3 regions of the Gelria sp. Kuro-4 genome follow, and region 3 is predicted to be linked to each of the others. Evidence: riboswitches for the same ligand, from Rfam matches in the RefSeq annotation. Region 3 holds a riboswitch; each other region holds the start of a gene.

Region 1 (6,059 bases), 1.2 Mb from region 3:
CACCTTTATATACATATCGACGCCTAGGACCAGCTTTGTTACTTCTCTGCCAGGACCTTTGACCCGGCGGGCCGGCTTGGGGCCGGTGCCTGGGCAAAGACCACCGCCGCCAGCACCAGGGCCATGCCGGCGGTCTGCAAGAGGTCCAGCCGCTCGCCCAGGAGAACCAGCCCCAGAATCACGCCCACCACCGGTTCCACGCTGGCCACCACCGCCGCCCGGCCCACCTCCACCAGCCCCAGACCCGTGGTGTACGCCACCCAAGGCACCAGGCTCCCCCAGAGGCCCAAAGACAGGGCCGGACCCCAGAAGGCCGGTCCGTGCGCATGTTGCACCAGGGCCAGCGGCCGGTGAAGCAGCGTCAAGAACAAGGTGCCGAACAGGGTGCAGTACAAAACCGTGGTTTCGGCCGGATAGCGCGCGCGGGCCTTTTTGCCGAAGATGCCGTACAAGCCGTAGGTGACGCCTGCACCGAGGCCGGCCAGCACCCCTGCAAGGTTGAGCCGGAGCGCCGTCAGGTTGTAGCCGCGCGCCACCAAAAAACACCCGGCCAGGGAAAGAGCCACAGCGAACGCCTTACCCGGGCTGAGAGGCTCGGCGAAGGCCAGGCGGGCAAAGAGCGTGGCAAAGGCAGGCGCGGTATAAAGGAGGATAACGGCCGTGGTAACCCCTGCCTTATCGACGGCCGTGAAATAGAGGATGTTATAAAGTGCACCGTTAACCAGGCCGAAGGCGGCAAAAAGTTTAAGGTCTTCCCGGGCCAGGCGCGGCCAGCCCCCCTGCCGGCAAAGGACCAGGGGAACCAGTCCCAGCAGCGACACCACCCCCCGCAGCCAGGAAACATCGAGCGGGCTCAAGCCCAGGTCAAGCAACCGGCGGGCGAAGACGCCGATGCTTCCCCAAGCCGTCCCGGCGAGGAGAATCCAAGCGTAGCCCTTATTCACCCGCTTTACCCCCTTCGGCCGCCGCCTCCCCCAACGGCAGGTGCAGCTCCACGCGCGTGCCCCTGCCGGGGGTGCTCTTTATGCGCAGGGCAGCGCCGATGAGCTCCGCCCGCTCCCGCATCCCCAAAAGCCCCAGGTGCTCGCCGCCAGCGGCTTTCGCCACCCCCTTCTCCGGCACAAAGCCCTTGCCGTTGTCCACCACCCGCACGGCCAGGAAGGCCGGGTTGAACTCGATCCGCACCTGCGCCTGGGTCGCCTCGGCGTGCTTGACCACGTTGTTCAGGGCCTCCTGGATAATGCGAAAGACGCAGCTCAACATGGTGGCTTCCAGCTGCTGCTCTTCGCCGTGCACCGTCACGGTTATGCTGAGGCCCGTACGCTCCTCAACCTGGACGGCCAGATTGTCCACCGCCGCCTTAAGCCCCAGGTTGTCCAAGGCAGGTGGCCGCAGGTTAAAGATGACATCGCGCGTCTCCCGGAGACCGCTGCGGATGATCTTTTCCACCGTTTCCAGCTCGCTCCGCGCCTTGTCGATATCCTCTTCCAGCAGGCGCTGCGTCACCTGTAGTTCGAGCAGGGCGCTGGCCAGCTGCTGCGCCAGGCCGTCGTGCAGATCGCGGGCCACCCGCCGCCGCTCCTCTTCCTGGGCCTGAATAACCCGCACGGCGATTTCGCGTTTCTCCTGCACCGTCGCCAGGGTTTGGGAGAGCTGCTGGATGTTGCCGCTCAGGTAGTCGATGGCCACGCCCACCTGGGCCGTCAACGCCTCCGAGCGGCTGAGCAGGCGGGTTACGTTGCGCAGGTTGCGCTCGATCTCATCGCGCTGGGCCCGCAGGGCCTTTTCTTTTTCCGTGAGCAAAATAAGGCGCACCTGGACATCGCGGGCGCGCTCGTAGGCGCGGCGGATGTCCTCCTCGCCGTACTGGCTGAAGTCGCGGCTCACCCGCATCAGCTCCATGCGGGAGCGCTGTTCTTCACTCCGGGCGGCGTCCACCGCTTCAATAACGTCCAGGGTTTCGCCCTTGACCCGTTCCAGCTCCCGCTTCAGCCGGGCCACCTCGGCCCGCGCCTCGTCGGCGATGGCGCTGATCTGTTTCTGGCTTTCCTTGATGGTATCGACGGTCTGGTGGAGAATCTCCTCCAGGCGGGCCAGGTCGGCGTTAACCTCCATGCCTTTTTCACCCCGGCTTACAGTATTCGACTTCCCGGCCCTGCCTTCCTGCCAAATCTTGAGAGCTTTATCCCGGAGTAGAAAAAAGCCTCCGCTCAGCGGAGGTCTGCGGCGGCCCGGCGCAGGGTTTCGGCTTTATCGGTTTTCTCCCAGGGAAGGTCCAGATCGGGGCGGCCGAAGTGCCCGTAAGCGGCCAGCCGCCGGTAGATGGGACGGCGCAGGTTCAAGGTCTCGATAATGCCCGCCGGGCGCAGCTCAAAGTGCCGGCGGATCAGCTGGGCGAGTTCGTTGTTGCCCAGGGCACCGGTGCCGAAGGTATCGACGGTGATGGACACCGGCCGCGCCACGCCGATGGCGTAGGCAATCTGCACCTCGCAGCGCTCGGCCAGGCCGGCGGCCACCACATTCTTAGCCACGTAGCGCGCCGCGTAGCTGGCGGAGCGGTCCACCTTGGTGGGGTCTTTGCCGGAAAAGGCGCCGCCGCCGTGGCGGGCGCTGCCGCCGTACGTGTCCACAATGATCTTGCGCCCGGTAAGGCCCGAGTCCGCCGCCGGGCCGCCCAGGACAAAGCGCCCGGTGGGATTGACAAAAAAGCGGGTACGGCTATCGAGAAGCTCCGGAGGGATCACCGGCTTGATCACCGTTTCGATGATATCGGCGCGGATCTTCTCCAGCGGCACGTCGGCCTTGTGCTGGGCCGAAACCACCACGGCATCCACCCTCAGCGGCCGGTTGCCTTCGTATTCAATGGTAACCTGCGTCTTGCCGTCCGGCCGCAGGTACGGAAGCAGGCGGGTTTTACGCACCTCCGCCAGCCGCCGTGCCAGGCGGTGCGCCAACGAGATGGGCAGCGGCATCAGCTCCGGCGTCTCGGTGCAGGCGTAACCGAAGACCATGCCCTGGTCGCCGGCGCCGATCTGATCCCAAGGATCGGCCTGGCCTTGTTTCGCCTCCAGGGCCTTGTTCACGCCCAGGGCGATGTCCGGAGACTGTTCGTCAATGGCAGTCAGCACAGCACAGGTGTCGCCGTCGAAACCGAACTTGGCCCGGGTGTAGCCGATGCCTTTGATGGTTTCGCGGACCAGGTGAGGAATGTCCACGTAGCAGTCGCAGCTTATCTCCCCCATCACCAGCACCAGGCCGGTGGTGACGGCGGTTTCACAGGCCACGCGGGCATTGGGGTCCTTGGCAATGATGGCATCCAGCACAGCATCGGAGATCTGGTCGGCCACCTTGTCCGGATGCCCTTCGGTGACCGACTCTGAGGTAAACAGGTAGCGCTCCGGCACGAAAAGTCCTCCCTTCAATCAAAAAGGCCGCCTCAATTTGGAAGCGGCCTGGGCACTCCTATCTTCCAGAATTGACATTCTGCAGGAATTGGCACATCACCAGGACACCCCCTGGCACGCTGCCGGGTTTCATCGGGCCCGTCCCTCCACCTCTCTGGATAAGAGTTTTATTCACTTGTCCAGCTTTTCGTTCCGATACTAGCATATCCAGCCACGGGTGTCAATAGTCCGTGCCGGCCGGAGCGTTTGGACCGCCGCACCGCCGGGGTGAACTGCCTCGGCATGGAGCAAGGCCCCGGCGGTTCAGCCTTCATGCCCGGTGTCGGGGGAGCGGTCCTTGACAGCGTGCAGGAAGTTCGCCAGGTGCTGTACACCCTCCGGCGGCAGGTCCGCCAAGAGGGTGACCAGGTTTCTCAGTTCCGGGCGGCGGAGAAAAAGATTCACCACGTCCTTCAGCTCCGGCGGGATGCACTCGGTGACTTCCGCCGGGGAAAGCACCAGGTAAGCCACCGGCACCCCGTAGAGCTGTGCCAGCCTGCGCGCGTTTTGCAGGGAGGGTTTCTTCTCACCCCGCTCGTACGCGGAGACGAGGCTGAAGCGAATCCCCGTGCGGCGCTCCACATCGTAGATGCTCATGTTGCGGGCTTTGCGCCAGGCCCGCAGGGTAGCTCCTAATTCTTGCATCGAATATGCCCCCACTTACAGGTATTGCCTCTACTTTTCGCCCCAGCGGCGCATAGGGCCTATGCACTGCAGGTAGATATATGTATCCTTGCTGAGCATAAGGGAGCAATTGCCGCCTAGGTCCGCATAAACAGGCAAAACTGCTGTTACTTGCTTTTGGCAGTCGTCGATTCGAATGCTATAATGCGATTTAGACTTACATGATTCGGCCCTGATCGACTTCCGTTGTAGAAACGAGGCAGATCGGCATTGGACTTCTTCTTCCAACTTTTGGCGCAGCTGGAAGACGCACTCCCAGACGTTCACCGACACTCTTTGAACACGGCTAAGCTTGCACTGAAAGCTGGTAAATATATGCGCCTGGACGCTGCCGCCCTGGAAAGCCTGGTCACGGCGGCTTTCTTGCATGACGTGGGGAAGCTGCGGATTGCGCCGGCGGTTCTACATAAGCCCGGCCGCCTCGCTGCCGCAGAGTGGCAGGAGATGGTAAAGCACCCCCGGTACGGCCTGGAAATGCTGGCCGGTCTGCACCCGCCTGAGCGCCTGGCGGCCGGCGTGCTCTACCACCATGAGTGGTGGAACGGCGAAGGTTACTTTGGGCTCCGCGGGGCAGGCATACCGCCGGCGGCGCGGCTCCTCGCCCTGTGTGACAGCTGGGACGCCATGACGTCGCCCCGCGTTTACCAACCTACTAAAACCCGGCAGGAGGCACGCCAGGAACTCGAGCGGATGCGCGGCCGCCAGTTTGACCCGGCGCTGGTCCCTCTCTTTCTCCGCATGCTGCAGGAAGAGCAGTCGCGCAGCCCGGCCGAAAGTCTGAGGGACGCCAGCGAGTGGCTCGCGCGCTGTTTCCAGATGTACCGCAATTTTCACAACCCGGTGGTGTACGCAGCCAGCCTCTTGATCGACGACTTGGTGCTCTGCGATGTGGTTGCCCAATGCGCCATTACCCGTTGAAAGTCGGAACCACCGAAGGGGGGTGTACCGGATGGCCCAGGAAGAAGCCCGTACCGATCCGGACAGAGCAATCGTTGTCGGAACCAAGGACGATGCGCCTGAGAAGGACCTCTTAACCGAAGCCGAAATCCGTGCCCTGCTCAGGAGCCTGGAAAACGGCCGGGGGAGTAAGTAATAGTTTATTTAATCAGTACAAACGAAAGATTCTGATCCAGGTGCGGACGGCGGAGAAAGGAGCAGAGCGGCGCAGCCGCCGGCCGCCGGCGACCCGCCGCAAAAAATGACCGGCGTGCAGTGGCTCCGGCAGCAGACGAGGTCCAACGAAGCAAACAGTCCCCCACCGCTGTGGTGGGGGACTCTCTCTATGGGCCGCCGGCAGCCGGTTGTACGAAGGCTTCTAGAAGAGATAATGCGCGCTCAGCTCGCGCAGGAAGGCGCCCAGGCGCTCGCTCAGGCGAAGCTCCTCCGCGGGCGGCTTCCAGCCGTGTCGGCTGAGGTAGCGCTCCTCCACCAGGCGGGCGGCGCTCAGGTGCTCCAGAACGACGCGCCGGCGGGACAAGGCGGGTACCTCCACCCCGGAAAAGAGAACGACACGGCTCCGAAAGGGCCCTGGCTCGGCGGCGCGCACCTCCTTGACCTCGTGGTAAGAGATGTAGCCCAGGGAGGCGTCGCCACGGCACCGCGGCCGGCGCAGGCGCAGCGGCACCAGGATCAGGCGCGGGCAAAGCGGCAGCGGCACGCTGCTCGAACGCTCCAGGAGCGCGCCGTAGATGCGCCGCACCGCCACCAGGTCCACCCCGTAAAGGTGGGCCAGCTCGGTCCGCACCGCCCGGATGCGCCGCGGCTGCCAAAGCCTTTCTCCCGAACGCAGGATGATCTCGGTGCCGTCGCCGGCGCCGTCGCAATAAAGTGGCCGCAGGGCCGCCACCTCCGCCCGGACTGCTTCCAACTTCAGCTGCTCCCGCTCTCCCACGGAAACTCCTCCCTTCCCTCGACCTTACTGAGTAGAAGCAA
Region 2 (6,059 bases), 180 kb from region 3:
CACGCGGCCACCGGTGGACGAAGGCTGGATCGGCGCCGACCGCCAGATCGGCCAGAGCGGCAAGACCGTCGCCCCCCGCCTCTACATCGCCTGCGGCCTCTCCGGCGTGGTGCAGCACACCGTGGGCATGCAAAAGGCCGACGTGGTGGTGGCCATCAACAAGGACCCCCACGCCCCCATCTTCGACCTCGCCACCTACGGCATCGTCGGCGACGTAAAAGACATCCTCCCCGCCCTCACCGCGCGCTTTCGGGAGTTTAAGGCCAAGGGGGCCTGAGCACTACGAGGTCTGTCCCTGCGGTTGGGAAAAGACAAGGCTGTCGGTCGTAAGCGGCCGACAGCCTTTTGTGGCGCCCGGGAAAGGAAGTTGGACATCGGTGAAAGAAGATGGCCGCCTCGTGGCCAGGACGATGCTTTTGCTCGGCACTTAGCGGATCCGCCGCATTCTCTAAGCCGGCGAGGCAGCAACGGTGCTTTGCGGGGCGAGGCAGGCGAGGACACGTTCGGGATGTCCCATGGGAAAGAAGTGGATGCCGGCGCCCAGGGGAGCCAGGTCGGCGAAAAGCCGGCGCGCCAGGGACGGGCCGCAGGTGGGGTCTGCGTCCAGGTGCGCTAACACCTCATTGGGGATGCTGATGCCGGGGACGCGCACCACCAGGTTCCGGGCCATGGCCGCGCCGGTAAGCGGGAGGAACCCGAAGAGCACCGGGACGTGCCACGGCTCGACGGCGTGCGCGAAAGACTCCGCTACGCCCACTTCAAAGACAGGTTGGGTTTGGATAAAGTGTGCCCCGGCGGCCAGTTTCTCCTCCAGGCGCTTGAGCTCGCGCGCGCGGTCGCCTGCCCCCGGATTGGCCACCACGCCGATGAGAAAGCCTGTGCCCGGCAGTTCCCGCCCGGCCAGGCTCCGCCCGGCGTTAAGGCCGGCCGCTATGCGCACCAGGCCGGTGGAGTCTACATCGTAAACGCCGGTCGCCTGAGGGTGATCGCCCCGGGCCGGCTCATCGCCGGTTAAAGCCAGGATGTTGCGTACCCCCAGGCCCCACGCGCCTAAAAGTTCCGCCTGGAGGCCCAGCAGGTTGCGGTCGCGGCAGGTAAGGTGAAAGATGGTCTCAAGCCCGAGCTCCCGCTGCACCAGCGCCGCCACGGCAATGGGGCTCATCTTGAGGCGCGCCATGGGGCAGTCGGCGATGTTCACGGCATCCACCCGCCCGGCCAGCTCCCGGGCCTGTGCCAGGACGGGCGCCGGGTCGGCCCCGCGCGGCGGGTCGAGTTCCAGCGTTACCACAAACTGGCCGCGGGCGAGTTTTTCTTTAAGCGTGGGCATCTGTTTCAACCTCCTTACTTTGTTGCGCCCGGGCGATGAGCTGCCGCGCTAATGCCACCGCTCCCACCCCGTCAGCTGCATAGCCGTCCGCCCCGATACTCCTGGCATACTCTTCCGTCACCACCGCCCCGCCCACCATCACCGGCAGGTGCGGAGCGGCTCTTTTGACCGCCTGTACCGTTTGCTCGAGACTCGGCAGTGTTGTGGTCATGAGGGCGCTTAACCCCACCGCGTCGACACCGCCCGCAACCGCGGCCACCACCTCCTCCGGCGGCACGTCCCGCCCCAGGTCCACCACCTGAAAGCCGTTCGCCCTAAGCAGCGCCGCCACGATGTTCTTCCCGATGTCGTGGATGTCGCCGGCCACGGTGGCCAGGGCTACACGGCCGGCGCGGGCTACGCCGGCGGTGCCGATCGCCCGCTCGAGCAGCCCAAGAGCCGCTTCCATGGCTTCGGCGCTCAAAAGGAGCTGGGGAAGGAAGTACTCACCCCGGGCGTACATTTCACCTACCTGGCCCAGGGCCGGGAGGAGATCCGTGTTGAGCAGTTCCAAGGGATCGCGCCCGGCAGCCAGTTCCTCTTGTACACCCCTCACCAGAGCGTCTTTCTCACCCCGGCGCAGGGCCTGCCCCAGGTTTGCCCCTTTGCTGCGGTTCACTTCCCCTTCCCGGGCCACCTCCCCACCCTTTGGAGCGGCCGGCGCTTTTCCGGCCACGGTCTCAATGTACCTTTTTGCTCCCGGGTCACGCCCCGTCAGCGCCGCACCGGCGAGAAGGGTTTCCTTGATGCGGGTGCTGGCCGGGTCGGCGATCACGGCATCGAGGCCGGCCGCCAGGGCCATGGCCAGGAAGGTGCTGTTCAGAGTCTCCCGCCCGGGAAGGCCGTGGGAGACGTTGCTCACGCCGAGCAGCGTGCTGAGGCCGAGGTCTTTGGCCAGGCGTACAGCCCGCAGGGTCTCCCGGGGACCGGCCTCGGCCGCCCCGGCCGTCAGGGTAAGGCAGTCCACCAGCACGTCCTGGCGCGCAAGGCCCGCCTGCTCCGCCGCGGCCACTATTCGCCGGGCCACGGCCACCCTTTCCTCCGCCCGGGGCGGTATCCCCTGTTCATTCAGGGTGAGGGCCACCACCGCCGCCCCGTACTTTTTTGCCAGCGGCAGGACCGCCGCCAGGCTCTCCGGCCGACCGCTCACGCTGTTGATGAGGGCGCGCCCCGGATACTCCGGTAGAGCCGCCGCCAGGGCCTGTGGGTTGGCGCTATCTAGAACGAGCGGGCTCCCCAGTTGTGCGCCCAGCGCGCGCACGGCGTCCCGGAGGAGTTCGGGCTCCGGCCCGCCGGGAAGGCCGACGTTCACGTCCAGTGCCCCGGCCCCTTCTTCTTCCTGGCTGCGCCCCAGGGCCACCACCTCGTCCCAGGCGCGGGCCTTAAGGGCCGTGGCCAGGGCTTTTTTGCCGGTGGGGTTGATGCGCTCCCCGATGAGAAGCGGCGGGCATCCGCTCCCCACGAAGACGGTGCGGCTCCGCGAGCTCAGAGCCGCTCCGGGGATAACTGAACGCGCGGGTACGGCGCGCCCCTTCACTGCGGCTGTAAGTGCCGCAATGTGCGCCGGCGTGGTGCCGCAGCAGCCGCCGAGGAGCGCCACGCCCAGGTCGAGGAAGCGCTTCCCCCAGGCGGCGAACTCCTCCGGTCCCACGGGAAAGACGCTTTGCCCGCCTTCCGGCCGGGGCAGGCCGGCGTTGGGCTGCACCACCAGGGGAAGGGCTGTCGCCCGGGCCATCTCTGCCAAAACCGGCCAGAGTTCCTGCGCGCCACCCGAGCAGTTGGCCCCCACTGCCGCCGCTCCCAGGTGTGTGAGCACCACCGCCGCCGTGACCGGGTCCGTACCGGTAAGAGTGCGGGCGCCATTGCTGAACGTAAGGGTTACCACCACCGGGAGCCCCGTTTCCCGCGCCGCCAGGAGCGCCGCCCGCGCCTCCCCCAGCTCGCCCATGGTCTCGACCCACAGGATGTCCGCCCCCGCCGCAGCGCAGGCTTCAGCCTGCTCGGCAAAGACGGCGTATGCCTCCTCAAAAGTAAGGTCCCCCCAGGGCGCAAAGAGCCGCCCGGTGGGGCCGATGGAGGCGGCCGCCAGCGCCCGCCCCCCGGCCGCCTCCCGTGCTAAGCGCACGCCCGCCGCGTTAATCTCCCGCACCTTGGCCGCAAGGCCGTAGGCGGCCAGCTTCACCCGGTTGGCACCGAAGGTGTTGGTTTCGATGATCTGGGCACCGGCGGCCAGGTAAGCCGCATGCACCGCCTGCACGCGTTCGGGGTAGAGAAGGTTCCAACCCTCCGGGCATTCGCCCCGTGCCAGCCCCTGGGCCTGTAAGAGTGTTCCCATCGCCCCATCCACGATCACGGCTTTTCCCTCAACCAGTAAGTCAGCCAGATTCACTGCTCCTCCTCCCTCCGGTAGCGACAGCTCGTGCGCGGGCAGGCACGGCAACCACCGTTCACCGCCACGGGCTCCTTCATCCAGGCGATCACCGCCGTAACCGATTTTCGCGGTATTAGAAGGAGCGCCGCACTGAGGCTGATGCCGAGCCCCTCCGCCCCCGCCGCCTCAAGGAGCCGCGGCTGCACCGCCAGGTCCCAGTCGGCGTAGCCTGGACTCACCCGGGGAAGGAGGCAATACCCCCTCGCCCGCGCCTCAGCCGCCACCGAGTCGTTCACCTCGTCGGCCAGGGCCTCGGCCGCCGCCGAACCGGCCGCATCCAAGATGGCGCCTCGGGCGTACTCGCCGCGGGCAAAGGCCACCGCAGCCGCCTCCTCCAGCGCCGGCCCACACGTCACAGCGAGCGCCGTCAGGTGCTCCGCCCCGGCCAGGCGCCGCACCATGCGCGGCCCACTCACGGTAAGGTCCGTCCCGGCAAGGGTAATCTCGCCCTCCCCCACCTGCACCACCGGGTACGTCCGCCAGGAAAAGGCCGGCGTAAGGAGCTCTTCCGCTTCCGCCACCACCTCTTCAACACGCTCCGCCCACCGCACGTCTAGTTCCCGGCCACCCTTCAGGCCCAGGTAACGTGTAACCTCACGCCTGTCAATCCGCATCTTTCCTTCCTCCCCGGCGCTAAAAAAGGCCCCTTCCCAAAAGGAAGAGGCCTCTTGTGCGCTCCTCTTATCTTTCAGGAATCCTCCTGCTGGAATTGGCACCGGATCGGGCGCTCCCGATTGGTTGCCGGGCTTCATGGGGCCAGTCCCTCCGCCACTCTGGATAAGAGCATTTTTCAGTTGTGGTTAGCCATATTCTAGCCGCTGAAGCGGGCACTGTCAAGGGGGATGTCGTTTCGAACTACGGTTTTTGAGAAGGATTATCCGGCCGGTCGCCGAAGTTTTTACTATCCGTGGCCCAGCACAGCCGCTTGCCGTCCCGCAGGGCTTCATGCTCCTGGAAGCGCTGAACATCCTGAGCCATGGGACCCAAGCAGCCTCGACCCTCCCGGCCCGGAAAGCGTGCACTCCGCTGATTATGGCCGACCCCGAGACGACCCCTCAGGGGCGGGTCGGATCGCCGGGTGGAAGAACCGGCGCTCGGGTTCCGGCTACCTTCGCCGGTTGGTTGGGACAAGGCGGCGCGGAGCTGGCATAGATTTGCTTCCTATGTTATCCTATAGATAATCTGGCTTATTAAGGTAGGAGAGGGATGGTTTTGGGATGCAGGCGGGGGAGAGAGCGGGGAAGGCCCCGCTGAGCCGGTACGGGGAAAAGCAGGATAAAGGTAAGGCGTTCTTGCCTCCCACGCCGCTGCGCCTCTTTTGGTCTTTTTTCACCATTGGCGCGTTCACTTTCGGCGGTGGCTACGCCATGCTGCCCCTCATCCGTAAGTCTATTGTGGAGCGATCGGGCTGGATGGAAGATGAGGAGTTTGTGGACGCCATAGCCGTGGCCCAGAGCTCACCGGGCTCCATCGCCGTGAACATCGCGGCTTTAACAGGTTACAAGCTGAGCGGCCTGTCCGGCGCACTGCTCTCGGTGGCGGGGGCTGCCCTGCCCTCTTTCATCACCATTCTAGTGGTCGCATCTATCTTTCTGGGCGTCCAGCACAACCCCTATGTGCGCGCCGCCATGGCGGGAATGCGCCCGGCCGTGGTCGCGCTCATGGCCGCCGCCGTCTTCGACGTGGGTAAGACAGCCATCAAAAGCCGCTTCGGCGGCGCCCTCGCGCTGCTTGCCCTGCTGGCTCTCATCGGCTTCAACGTACACCCGGTGTTCGTCATCATTGCGGCAGCCACCGCCGGCGTAGCCGCCTGCCGCCTTGAGGTGGTTAAAGCGGAAAACGGTGCCGCTCAGGAAGAAAAAAAGGACAAGGAGGCCAGGTAAGACGTGATACTGCTTAAGCTTTTTGCCACCTTCTTCAAGATCGGCCTCTTTAGCTTCGGCGGCGGCTACGCCATGATCCCGCTGATCCAGCGGGAGGTCGTCACCCTGCACCAGTGGCTGACCCTGTCCCAGTTTATCGACGTGATTGCCATCTCGCAGGTGACGCCCGGGCCTATTGCCATCAATGCCGCTACCTTCGTGGGCTACAAGGCGGCCGGTGTTTGGGGTTCGGCTGCCGCCACCACCGGTGTGGTTATGCCCTCTGTGCTCGTGATCCTCGCCCTAACCTGGGTTTTCCTCCGCTACCGCTCGCTGGCGGCTGTGAAGGCCATGTTCACCGGCATCCGGCCGGCCGTGGTGGCCTTGATCGTGGCGGCCA
Region 3 (6,059 bases):
GGGCTGCCGGGGTTGGCCCTGCAGCTCATCATTATCCCCCTGGTGGCGCTTCAGCTGCGGCGGAGCCACCCTGCCGTTATAGCGGGGGATATGGCCAAACCGTGACGAAAAGTCTCGAAAATAAGCGGCGCGCCCTCGTCTGGGGCGCGCCCGTGTGCTATAATGGAACGAAACGAGCTCCTGTAGAGAAGGGGTGAACTGCAGCGTGAACGTGGTAGAGACAATCGCCGGTGTACGGGAGCTGGTGCGGGCCGAGCGCCGGAGGGGGAAGAGCATCGGCCTGGTGCCTACGATGGGCTACCTGCACGAGGGGCACCTCAGCCTGATTCGGCGGGCGCGGACGGAGTGTGACTTTGTGGTGGTGAGCGTTTTTGTTAACCCACTCCAGTTTGGTCCCCAGGAGGACTATAACACGTATCCCCGCGACCTGAACCGGGACGCCCGGCTGGCTGCGGAAGCAGGTGCCGCTGTTATTTTTCACCCGGCGCCGGCGGAGATGTATCCGGAAGGCTTTCAGACCCATGTGGAAGTGGAAAGGCTCAGCCAGGGCTTGTGCGGTGCTTTTCGTCCGGGACACTTCCGCGGGGTGGCTACGGTAGTGACCAAGCTGTTTAATATTGTCACCCCCGACCGTGCCTATTTCGGCGAAAAAGACGCGCAGCAGTTGGCGCTGATTCAGCGGATGGTGCGCGACCTGAACCTCGATGTGGAGATCGTCCCCCTGCCCATCGTGCGCGAGAGCGACGGCCTGGCGCTCAGCTCCCGCAACACCTACCTTTCCCCGGCGGAGCGGCGGGCGGCCACCGTGCTCTACCGGGCCCTCCTGCGCGGCCGCGACCTGATTGCCGCCGGCGAACGCGACGGGCGGCGTGTGGGAGAGGCCGTACGCGGCACCCTCCAGGCCGAGCCCCTCGTCAGCCGCATCGATTATGTTGCGGTTGTGGATCCGGAAACGCTGGCGGAAAAGGCCGCCCTTTCCGGCCGCGTAATGCTGGCGGTGGCGGCCTATATCGGCAAGGTACGGCTTATTGACAACATCAGGGTGGTCGTCGACTGATGCTGCTCAACCTGCTCAAAGCCAAGATCCATCGCGCCACGGTTACGGCGGCGGACCTGCACTACGAGGGCAGCATCACGGTGGACCGCGCGCTGATGGAGGCTGCCGGCCTGCTGGAGCATGAGCGAGTGCAGGTGGTGGACGTCGACAACGGTGTCCGGCTGGAAACATACGTCATACCCGGGGAGGCCGGGAGCGGTACCATCTGTCTTAACGGCGCGGCGGCGCGGTTGGTGCAACCGGGGGACAAGGTGATCATCATGGCCTACACCTGGGTGAGCGCTGAAGAAGCTCTGGGCTTCCGGCCGCGGGTTGTGCTGGTGGACCAGGCCAACAAAGTCAAGGAAATCAAGCTCCCAGGAGAAACTCCTCGATGATGTAGCCCAGTTGATCGAATTCGATAAGAAAAGCGTCGTGGCCGTAGGGAGAGATGATCTCACGGTAGGCGGCGCTTTTCTTGTTGGCCCGAAGCGCCCGCACGATTTCCTTCTGCTGGTAGGGCGGGAAGAGAAAGTCCGAGCTGATGCCCACCATGAGGACTCGCGGGCGGTAGCCGGCCAGGGCGGCTGTAAGCGAAGGGTATCCTTCCTGGAGGTCGAACAGATCCATGGCTTTGGTGAGATACAGGTAAGAATCGGCATCGAAGCGCCGCACCAGTTTTTCGCCCTGGTAGGCCAGGTAGCTTTCCACCTGCAGGCGGCTGTCCAGGCGATACCGTTCCTCCGGCGGGCTGGCCCAGGCATGACCGAATTTCCTCCGCCAGGAAAGGTCGCTCTTGTAGGTGATGGTGCCGATGGCCCGAGCCAGGGCCAGGCCCTGTACCGGGTCGAGCAAAATGGCCTGGCGTTGGGCGTAGTTCCAGGCCAGCGCCTGGGTGGAAAGGGCGGCGGCTGCACCGATGGCGACGACGTTTTCCACGAGCGCAGGGTAGGCCCGGCCCCACTCCAGGGCCTGCAGCCCGCCCAGGGAGCCGCCGGCCACGGCTACCAGGCGCCTTACCCCCAGCTCCGCCAGGAGGCGGTGCTGCAGCTTTACCATATCGGCCACGGTGATCACCGGGAAGGAGCGGCCGTAGGGCCGGCCGGTGGCCGGGTGGAGGCTGGTCGGCCCGGTGCTCCCGGCGCAGCCGCCCAGGATGTTGCTGCAGATGACGTAGTAGCGTTCGGTGTCGAAGGCGCGGCCGGGGCCGATGAGCGGGTCCCACCAGCCGGGCGCCTTATCCTCCGGCGTGTGCCGGCCGGCGGCGTGCGCGTCGCCCGTGAGGGCATGGCAGATGAGAATGGCGTTGTCCCGCGCGGCGTTCAGCTCCCCATAGGTTTCATAGGCCACGGCCAGCGGGGCCAGGGTGGCGCCGCACGACAGGGTGAGGCCCTCCGGGAAGGTGACGGAGCGGGTGTGCACCAGGCCGACGCCTTCCAGGTGCCTTTCTACTGTAAGGGGAGCTCCGGTCATTTTGCCACCTCCTCACGAAACGGCTGTTTTCAGGGCCTGGTCCAGATCGGCGATGATGTCGTCCACGTCCTCGAGCCCGATGGAGAGGCGCACCAGGTCGGGCGTAACGCCGCTGGCGAGTTGTTCTTCCTCGCTCAACTGCTGGTGGGTGGTGCTGGCCGGGTGGATCACCAGCGAGCGGGCGTCCCCCACGTTGGCGAGGAGCGAAAAGAGCTCCAGGCTGTCCATGAACCGGCGGCCGCTCTCCACCCCGCCCTTGATGCCGAAGGTGAGAATGGCGCCGCCCTTCCCCTGCAGGTACTGTTGGGCCTGCGGGTAAGAGGGGTGGGAGGGTAGGGCGGGGAAGTTCACCCAGCTCACGTAGGGCGAACCCTCCAGGTAGCGGGCCACGGCCAGGGCGTTTTCCGCGTGCCGCTCCATCCTAAGCGGCAGCGTTTCCAGGCCCTGCAGGAAGAGAAAGGCGTTAAAGGGGCTCAGGCAGGCGCCGGTGTCGCGCAGCAGTTGCACCCGGGCCTTAACGATATAGGCCTGTCTGCCGAACGTCTCTGTATAGGAGATGCCGTGGTAGCTGGGGTCCGGTGCCGTGAAGGCGGGGAAGTTCCCGTTGGTCCAGTCGAAGCGGCCCGAGTCGACGATGACGCCGCCGATACTCGTGCCGTGCCCGCCGATGAATTTGGTGGCGGAGTGAACTACGATATCGGCTCCCCAATCGAAAGGCCGGCAAAGGTATGGGGAGGCAAAGGTGTTGTCCACAATGAGCGGGATGCCGGCGGTGTGGGCCACCTGGGCGATGGCGCTGAGGTCCGGCACGTCCAGCTTGGGGTTGCCGATGATCTCTACGTACAGGGCCCGCGTGCGGGGCGTAAGGGCACGCCGAAAGTTTTCCGGGTCGCCGGGGTCCACAAAGCGCGTGGTGATACCGAAGCGGGGGAGGGTGGCAGCAAAGAGGTTGTACGTCCCGCCGTAGAGGCTGCTGGCGGAGACAATCTCGTCGCCGCTGTGGGCCACATTGGTTACGGCGTAAAAGACGGCGCTTAGGCCGGAGGCGGTGGCCAGGGCGCCCACACCGCCTTCCAGGGCGGCGACGCGCTCTTCAAAAACCGCCACCGTCGGATTGTCAATACGGGTGTAGATGTGCCCGTTTTCCTTCAGGGCGAACAAGTCCGCGGCGTGCTGAGCATCGCGGAAGGTGTACGAGCTGGTCTGGAAAATCGGGACGGCGGTGGCGCCGGTGGCCGGGTCGGGCCGCTGACCGGCATGAATGGCCAGGGTGGCAAAACCGAGTTTGCGCTGCGACATGTTTATTCCTCCCAAGTTAGGGTATAGCGAGGAGACAGGCCTACAGGATCCCGGGAAGCCTTGGTTGCGGCGAGAGAGAGACTGGCGCGCGCCCTGCACAGGCAACAAAAAACCCTCTTCGATAAGAAGAGGGTTTCTTCGCCTCCTCTTATCTCTCAGAGCGGGCCCGCTCTGCAGGATTTGGCACCGGGTTGGGCATCCCCAACTGGTTGCCGGGCGTCATTGGGCCAGTCCCTCAGCCACTCGCGATAAGAGTTTCCTGTGCAGTTGTTGCCATTAACTATACACGCCGGCCACGGGTTTGTCAATACCCTACGGTTACGAATTCCTTCAAGCTTTAAGCCGGTCGGCCTGCAGCACTCTTAAAAAGGGGCAGCTTCTCGAGAAAGATGATGTCGTTGCGCTCTGCCGCCTCACCCTCAGCCAGAATGGCCGCCCGGGCCGCCACCGTGCCGCCGGCGCTCTTTACCAGGTGCTCTACCGCCTCCAGCGAGGCGCCGGTGGAGATCACATCGTCCACAACGGCCACCCGCCGGCCGCACACGGCGGCGGCGTCCTTCCCGTCCAAGCAGAGGATCTGCTTTTTCTGGGTGGTGATAGAGACCACCTCGGTGACCAGGGGGTCGATCATGTAGGGCTTAATGCTTTTTCTGGCCACGAGATAGCGCTTAAGCCCCAGGATGCGCGAAAGCTCCTGCGCCAGGGGAATGCCCTTGGCCTCGGCGGAGACCACGAAGTCCACCGGGGGCAGGCGCCGGGCGATCTCGGGTGCCGCGGCTTCCACCAGCTCGGCGTCGCCCAGGATGACAAAACTCGCAATGGCCAGGCCCGGTGCCACTTCCACCAGGGGCAGCTCCCGTTCCAGCCCGGCCACGCGCAAATGGTACGTTGCAGGCATGGCACAACCTCCTTTACACTCCAAACAGCGCGATCAGGTACTTCATGGCTACCCCGGCCAGCATACCGAGGAAGGGGTCGGTGGTGGCGGTGACGGCCGCCGTCACTCCACCCACCAGGGGATCGGCCGTGACGGCCAGTTCGGCGTTGATGGGGAAGGTGACGATGGCGCCCAGCACCAGGAGAAAGCCGGCGATGGACTGCATAGGCACGTAACGGCCTAGCCGGGGCAGCAGTCCAGCCACCAGGATAAGGCCCATAAGAGACATCATTAAGGCACCGGACAGCAACGGGTGCGGTGCGGCCCCGGTGGCGGAGATGATGGATTCTACCGGTCCCCCGCCGAAGAGGGCGGAACCCAGGTCTGCCAGGCTGGAGACGATGGCCAGGTGGTCCAGGTTGAGGGTAGTCTTGGCGATAGAACCAGTGATATTACCAAAAGCGATGTTGGCACCGATGTTAAGGCAGATGAGGGCGGCGGCGCCGCGCAGCACGCGGGGCGTAGCGATAGGTCGCTGCAGAATGAAGCGCTCATACTCGCTGTTGTGGGCCACCGGGTTTACCTTGCCCAGCAGGTTGGCCACCATGGTGGAGACCGCTACCGAGGCCACGATGGTGTAGACCAGATTCTTGGTGGGCATGTAGACGAGAAGGGCAGTAGCGGCCGATACCAGTCCCACCGGCAGCTCTTCGCGCACCATGTTGACGGCCACTGCCGTGAGCACCACGCCTACGCCCGCCATCATGCCGTTGGTGACCACCGGCCCGACAAAGGTCACAATGGTCTGGAGAAGGCCCAGAATGCCGATCACGGTCATAACGGCACCTTCCCAAATCAGCATGGACAGACGTTCCTGGCGGTTTTGCCCCATGGTGCCCACCAGAGTAATCGTTTCCGCCTGGAAAGAGATGGGCGCAACCAGGCCGAAGGCCAGCGCGCCGGCGGCGCCAATGAAGAAGGCCACGGAGGTCGGAAGGGCAGCAAAACCGAAGGAGAGGGCGAGCAACCCCTGGGGAAGACCGTTGATGATGACTCCAAGCGCAGCCAGCAAGTCCTGTAGGCTCAAGGTTTGTCCTCCTTTCTCGGCTTGGGCGAGGAGCGGGAGAAAAAAGAATATCCCGGCACGAACAATTAGCCAGGATGAACATAAATTGTTCGCTTCGAGTATAGCAGCAAGAACGCCGGCCGTCAAGACGGTTGACGTCCAGGTTGTCCAGCGCACCACCAATAAGGCGCCCGGCCGGCCGTCGGCGCAAATGCAGTATACTGCAGGCAGAGCGCTTCCGGGTTGCAGTGGCTTGCAGGGGACGAAAACAGGGAAAGCCGCGCCTGGTTGACACAGACTTGGCATGT

Evidence for each region. Region 3 has a riboswitch for S-adenosylmethionine ahead of K5554_RS05695 (homocysteine synthase). Riboswitches for the same ligand answer to the same signal wherever they lie in the genome.
Region 1: linked by a shared signal. The riboswitch ahead of metK (methionine adenosyltransferase) and the one ahead of K5554_RS05695 (homocysteine synthase) in region 3 are both predicted to bind S-adenosylmethionine.
Region 2: linked by a shared signal. The riboswitch ahead of K5554_RS06545 (hypothetical protein) and the one ahead of K5554_RS05695 (homocysteine synthase) in region 3 are both predicted to bind S-adenosylmethionine.

What each region holds. Positions count from the first base shown of each region.
Region 1 covers NZ_AP024619.1:2,338,605-2,344,663, forward strand. The annotation lists gene K5554_RS11740 (DMT family transporter) at 39-944, opposite strand; gene K5554_RS11745 (sensor histidine kinase) at 937-2,115, opposite strand; gene metK (methionine adenosyltransferase) at 2,211-3,404, opposite strand; SAM riboswitch class I at 3,460-3,569, opposite strand; gene K5554_RS11755 (helix-turn-helix domain-containing protein) at 3,708-4,088, opposite strand; gene K5554_RS11760 (HD-GYP domain-containing protein) at 4,359-5,045, shown strand; gene K5554_RS11765 (hypothetical protein) at 5,077-5,220, shown strand; gene K5554_RS11770 (hypothetical protein) at 5,443-6,018, opposite strand.
Region 2 covers NZ_AP024619.1:1,311,668-1,317,726, reverse strand. The annotation lists gene K5554_RS06560 (electron transfer flavoprotein subunit alpha/FixB family protein) at 1-277, shown strand, start outside; gene K5554_RS06555 (methylenetetrahydrofolate reductase) at 449-1,327, opposite strand; gene K5554_RS06550 (homocysteine S-methyltransferase family protein) at 1,314-3,755, opposite strand; gene K5554_RS06545 (hypothetical protein) at 3,752-4,411, opposite strand; SAM riboswitch class I at 4,476-4,581, opposite strand; gene K5554_RS06540 (chromate transporter) at 5,015-5,680, shown strand; gene K5554_RS06535 (chromate transporter) at 5,684-6,059, shown strand, end outside.
Region 3 covers NZ_AP024619.1:1,136,658-1,142,716, forward strand. The annotation lists gene K5554_RS05675 (ECF transporter S component) at 1-105, shown strand, start outside; gene panC (pantoate--beta-alanine ligase) at 206-1,057, shown strand; gene panD (aspartate 1-decarboxylase) at 1,057-1,434, shown strand; gene K5554_RS05690 (homoserine O-acetyltransferase) at 1,406-2,509, opposite strand; gene K5554_RS05695 (homocysteine synthase) at 2,522-3,808, opposite strand; SAM riboswitch class I at 3,954-4,063, opposite strand; gene K5554_RS05700 (phosphoribosyltransferase family protein) at 4,146-4,706, opposite strand; gene K5554_RS05705 (hypothetical protein) at 4,720-5,772, opposite strand.